2 regions of the Erwinia sp. E_sp_B01_1 genome follow, and region 2 is predicted to be linked to the other one. Evidence: predicted binding sites of a transcription regulator. Region 2 holds the regulator's gene; the other holds the start of a gene.
The links. Region 2 encodes Fur, which represses iron uptake genes when iron is present. Its sites were predicted from a motif close to ATAATAATGAGAACNACTATCAA; they were not measured.
Positions count from the first base shown of each region.

Region 1: the regulator Fur is predicted to act here: its motif matches at 1,411-1,433, upstream of feoA (ferrous iron transporter A).

Region 1 covers NZ_CP142208.1:371,745-374,900, forward strand. The annotation lists partial or broken gene feoB (Fe(2+) transporter permease subunit FeoB) at 1-1,128, opposite strand, end outside; gene feoA (ferrous iron transporter A) at 1,125-1,361, opposite strand; gene VRC33_RS01640 (Tex family protein) at 1,526-3,156, opposite strand, start outside.
Region 2 covers NZ_CP142208.1:1,403,934-1,407,089, reverse strand. The annotation lists gene ybfE (LexA regulated protein) at 1-8, shown strand, start outside; gene fldA (flavodoxin FldA) at 171-701, shown strand; gene fur (ferric iron uptake transcriptional regulator) at 1,055-1,498, shown strand; gene VRC33_RS06890 (beta-N-acetylhexosaminidase) at 1,551-3,156, opposite strand, start outside.

The DNA.
Region 1 (3,156 bases), 1.0 Mb from region 2:
ATCCACCACAAAGGCGGCGCGAGCCATATAACCGGAGTCTTCCATCAGTGAAAGGAACAGGTACATCAGACCGATTTGCGGGACCAGCGGCATCACGGTATTGATGCCGCCGCCTATACCCTGTGCCAGGAACAGCGTCAGCGTCAGTGGAAAATGAAGGGCATCCCCCAGCCACTGCATGCCGTGGATAAAGATCGCAGCCGAGCTAATTTCGAACAGCGGCTGTAAAGCCCCGCCGAGGTTGATCGCCAGGAAAAACATCAGGTACATCACCAGCAGGAAAATCGGCAGCCCCAGCCAGCGGTTCAGAGCCAGGCTGTCGAGCCGGGCTGAGAGGCGATGCGGGATGGCGTGGTGGGGAAGGGTGACGGCCTGGCAAATTTCATCTATTGCCTGATAGCGGGCGGCGGCGATCTGTAACGGCTTGTCAGACAACCCCGTAAGTGAGGGCAATATTTTGGCGGCTTCCGGAGCCTGGGAGCGGCTGTATATATCGCCTTCCAGCATCTGAAGCGCCAGCCAGTGGCGCTGCTGTGCGGTACGATCTGCAGGCATGACTTTATACAGCGTGGCGACCTGATCCAGCACTTCTGACGGGTAGCGGACCTCATAATGAGCTGGCTGGTGGGAGTGATCGTCTATGGCCTGCTTCAGGAGATCTATCCCCTGACCGCGACTGGATACCAGCGGCACAACCGGACAGCCAAGTAGCCCCTCAAGCGCTGCCACATTGATATCGATCTGCTGAGCGGCAGCGATATCCAGCATATTCAGCGCAACGATGCAGGGAATGCCCAGCCCCTGTAGCTGCAATGTCAGCCAGAGATTACGGGTCAGATTACTGGCATCCACCACGTTGATCACCAGGTCTGCTTCACCGCTCAGCATGTAATGGCAGGCTATCTGCTCATCCAGAGAGCTGGTGGCAGAAATGGTGGTGAGGGAATAGGTGCCGGGAAGGTCGACGAGCTCCACGCGGGCATGACCTGTGGAAAAATGGCCCACCTTACGCTCTACCGTAACGCCTGCCCAGTTGCCCACTCGCTGCCTGGCGCCTGTGAGCTGATTAAACAACGTGGTTTTTCCGGAATTAGGGTTTCCAATCAGGCCAATGGTGCAGGTTTTCATCTTGCAGCCCCTTGCAGATGCTCAAGTTGCAGAAAGGCAAGGTCTTTTTTCCGTAACATCAGGCTGACGTGGCGCGTTTGGATCTGTACCGGATCGCCCAGTGGGGCAACACGTTTGACCAGAAAACTGGCACCGGGCAGCAGCCCTAATGCGAGAAGTTTCTGCCGGAAGGCGGCACTGACAGAAGGCGAGAAGCTGAGAATTTTATAGTGTTGCTGGGGAATAATTTGCATGGTTCCACCCGGGCGACATAGATGCGCACTGTGATAATCAACGGCGGAAATTATAATGAGAACTATTATCGCTAATATTGATATAGAACAAGCTTGGGGCAGGCTTGAGCAGGGGGAGAAGGAGGGAAGGGGCAAGAGGCGGACCCGGAGGCCCGCCCTGTACTTTAACGCTTTTTGCCGAAGGCAGCGGCCAGCGCATCGCCCATCGCGCTGTTATTGCTGCCTGCCGGCTGAGCCGCCGGACGAGGACGCGGTTTGCCCTGAGCCGGTTTTGCATTGTCACGGCCAGGATTGCCACCGCCACGACGGGCATTGGTTTCCCCTGGCTGTTCGTCAAGGCGCATCGTCATCGCAATTCGCTTACGCTGCAGATCCACTTCCATCACTTTCACTTTAACGATATCGCCCGCTTTGACCACTTTATGCGGGTCATCAACGAACTTGTCAGAAAGTGAAGAAATATGCACCAGGCCGTCCTGATGCACGCCGATATCGACGAAGGCACCAAAGTTAGTCACGTTAGTCACTGCACCTTCCAGCACCATGCCTGGCAGCAGATCCTTCATCGTCTCAATGCCTTCAGCAAACTGGGCAGTTTTGAACTCAGGACGCGGATCGCGGCCCGGTTTTTCCAGTTCTTTGATGATATCGGTGACGGTAGGGACACCGAATTTCTCATCGGTGAAATCTACAGCACGCAGATTACGCAGCTCGGAAGGATTACCCATCACTTCATTTAGCGCCTGCTGCGTTGCGGCCAGAATGCGCTGAACCACGGGATAGGCTTCCGGGTGAACGGTGGAAGCATCCAGCGGGTTGTCGCCCTGGTTAATCCGCAGGAACCCCGCGCACTGTTCAAAGGCTTTAGGCCCCAGGCGGCTGACTTTCAACAGCTGCTGGCGGTTCTGGAAGCGGCCATTTTCGTCACGCCAGCTGACAATGTTCTGTGCCATCATTTTGCTCAGCCCTGCGACGCGGGTCAGCAGCGGCACTGACGCGGTATTCAGATCGACCCCCACGCCATTCACACAATCTTCCACGACTGCATCCAGCTTTTTCGCCAGCTGGCTCTGACTGACGTCATGCTGATACTGGCCTACACCGATCGATTTAGGATCGATTTTCACCAGCTCAGACAGCGGATCCTGCAGGCGGCGGGCGATCGACACGGCACCACGGATGGAAACATCCAGGTCAGGGAATTCCAGCGCGGCCAGCTCGGAAGCGGAGTAAACCGACGCGCCAGCTTCACTGACAATCACTTTCTGCGCCTGCACTTCAGGGAACTGTTTCTGGATATCCAGATAGAAGCGCTCGGTTTCCCGTGAGGCTGTTCCGTTACCAATAGCCACCAGTTCGACATTATGTTTGATGCACAAGGCCGCAACGGCGGCTGCCGCTTTGGCTGTCTGGCCTGTATGGGGATAAATGGTATCCGTCGCGACAAGTTTGCCGGTGGCATCTACAATCGCCACTTTCACCCCGGTCCGCAGGCCCGGATCGAGGCCCATAGTCGCGCGCATCCCTGCCGGAGCAGCCATCAGCAGGTCGTGCAGGTTACGGGCGAAGACGTTGATCGCCTCATCTTCCGCACGTTCACGCACGGTGCCCATCAGTTCGGTTTCAAGGTGCAGCAGCACTTTGATGCGCCAGGTCCAGCTGACCACGGCTTTGCGCCAGGCATCCGCCGGGGCATTGTTCAGGCGCAGTTGCAGGTGATCGATAATAATCTGCTCGCCGTGGCTTTCGCGCGGCGGCTCATCAAACTGCGGGTCTGCATTCAGAGAGAGCTGTA
Region 2 (3,156 bases):
AGCGCTAAACAGCATCAGCTTACCGGCTGTCCGGCATCTGCCGGTGAAGCACAAAGCGACAAAAGCGGGCGGATTACTCATTTATCCCCCTGGAGCTGTCTGCTATCATTGCCGGTATCTGTAGTGAGCAGCCTTTACCCCATCATTGAGATTCAAGAGGTTAGTAAGTCATGGCAATCGTAGGCATTTTCTTTGGCAGCGATACGGGCAATACAGAAAACATTGCAAAAATGATCCAGAAGCAGCTCGGTAAAGAGGTTGCTGAAGTTCAGGATATCGCTAAAAGCAGCAAAGAAGACCTTGAAGCCTTTGATATTCTGCTGCTCGGTATCCCAACCTGGTATTATGGTGAGGCCCAGTGCGACTGGGATGATTTCTTCCCGACGCTGGAAGAAATTGATTTCAATGGCAAACTGGTAGCCCTGTTTGGCTGTGGCGATCAGGAAGATTACGCAGAATACTTCTGCGACGCGATGGGCACCATCCGCGACATCATCGAGCCTAAGGGTGCGGTTATCGTGGGTCACTGGCCAACAGAAGGTTATCATTTCGAAGCCTCTAAAGGGCTGGCGGATGATACCCATTTCCTTGGCCTGGCCATTGATGAAGATCGCCAGCCAGAACTGACCAGCGAACGTACCGAAAAGTGGGTCAAACAAATTTTTGATGAGCTCCAGCTGCAAGAAATCATTGAAGCTTAAGGAGTGCGGCCTGTTGTGGGACATATCTCACATCAGGCCAGTGATTTTTCCTATAGAAGTAATAGGCACATTTTTGTAACTTTCATCTGCAAAACTGTAGAATATCGCCATCGGTCACCCCGCTTTCTCAATGTCTTCGCCCTGCTGGCGATGACAGAGCGAAATGTTCACCCAGCGCTTGCTCTTCCGGACGTAACGACTTTCATCATTACCTCCCTCAACAGTGACGCATCGCCGGTAGTATTCATTTCGAAGTATCAGATCTATAATGAGACGTTTAGCTTTTCGCGTCGACCGATGTTCATGGCTTTTCAGCCACACAGTGACTAGCAAAGTAACAGGACAATATCCGCATGACTGACAATAACACCGCATTAAAGAAGGCCGGCCTGAAAGTCACGCTTCCCCGACTGAAAATTCTGGAAGTGCTTCAGGAACCTGAGGGCCATCATGTCAGTGCGGAAGACTTGTACAAGCGCCTGATAGATATGGGCGAAGAAATTGGTCTGGCGACGGTTTACCGCGTTCTGAACCAGTTTGATGATGCGGGGATCGTTACCCGTCATAATTTTGAAGGCGGCAAGTCCGTTTTTGAACTGACTCAGCAGCATCACCACGATCACCTCATTTGCCTGGACTGCGGTAAAGTGATCGAGTTCAGCGATGAATCTATCGAAACTCGCCAGCGTGACATCGCTACGCGTCACGGTATTAAGCTCAGTAACCACAGTCTGTACCTTTACGGTCACTGTACCACTGGCGATTGCCGCGAAGACGATACCCTGCACGACAAGTAATCTGCACTAACAGTAAAAACCGGTGAACTTCACCGGTTTTTTTTTGCCCTTCTTAAAGCTTCTCTACCCTGCTGAAGCGTTCGCCGGCTTTATTCACCGTGCGCAACCACACTTTGCCTTCCACCTGTGGCTGATGCCCGGCCTCATAAAGCTGCCAGGTTTTCCCTTCATCCAGACTGTACTGCACAGCCAGGCCCGGTAATGCCGTATTGACCTGTAACTTACCCTTGACGATTTTACCGCCCGGTAAAGGTAAGCGATAAGCTATGCCAGCCTTGTCCAGCTTCGCCAGTTCACGCTGGCCCAGCAGATTGGCAAATCGCTGCCAGTCCTGGCGCTGAGCGTCCTGATCCACAAAGTGAGTTTTACCACCGATATACTCTTTCCCTGCTTTGTAATCCTGCTCCCAGTCAGCCCGATGCCAGGCTCGTTCCGCAACGGAAAGGACGCGAGGGAAAATCATATATTCCATCTGCTGGTCGGTACGAACCGTTTCGCTCCACAACTGAGCGGAAAGCCCGGTGGCTCCAGGCCAGGCTTTGTCCGATTTTGCACTGAAATTTTTGCCATCGCGATCGACCGAGGTCTCGGCATTTTGCGGCAGGTTATCCGGTGCGAAGCCGAAAACTTTACGTTCATCACTGAAGCGGGTGCCCCAGTAATAGCCACGCTCAAGAGGATTAACCTCATACGGGAAGTCCATATAGAGATAATCAGGATTTGAAACAATCACTTCGTAGCCTTTGTTTGCCCAGTCATTGGCCGAGTCAAATCCTCCCCAATAGAGGGTATCCCAGAAGTTCACCGCAACCTTTTCGGTGGCAAAAGCGTTAGCATCCCTGGCATCTTTCAGCCCATCCTGCCATGCCTGCATCTTGCCGATGCCATGCGCGTTAACCTGCTGACTGACTTTCACCGCAAAATAGCTCGGCAGGTGGCCAAGATCGGCCACTTTCCCCTCTTTAATCATCTTCTGACAAACCTGGGATTTCGCCCACGGCTGATCTTCCTTGCTCATGTCCAGCAACCCGGTGCCGGCAACCGGTTTTTTGATGTCAGAGTAACCCGCGCCAAATCGGATATTTTTCGCTTCATCTCCGCCGAAATGCCAGGTCTGAAGCGGCTGCCCGGCCGCCTGGTGCATAGCCTGAATCTCACTGATGATTTTATCGGTAAAGCGTAATGAAGAGGTCAGGCAGGGATTCAGATAGCTGGTGCGATTGTAGAGCTGAACCGAAGTGGTGTTTGAGTTATCGGTGGGATCGACAAGCCTGTAGGCCGTGGCTTGCTGGGTTTGACCTGCTTTCATCAGGCGATCGTAGCGTGCCTCCATTGAGACCACGGCAGCCCGGGCATGGGCAGGCATATCGATTTCGGGAATAACCTGAATGCCGCGCGCATCTGCATATTTCACGATGTCGATATAATCCTGGCGGCTGAAGTGGCCGCTACCATTGTTATCGCTCTGCGGGCCCGATCCAAGTTGCGGCAGCAGGCAACGCTTTTCACTGAGGTCATGGCAACGTTTAGATCCCACGTCAGTTAATTCAGGCAGGCCTGGAATTTCAATACGCCAGGCTTCATCATCGCTGAGATGAAAATGGAACACGTTGATTTTCCAGCCAGCCAGCTGATCCAGCATGCGGATCACCGCCTCT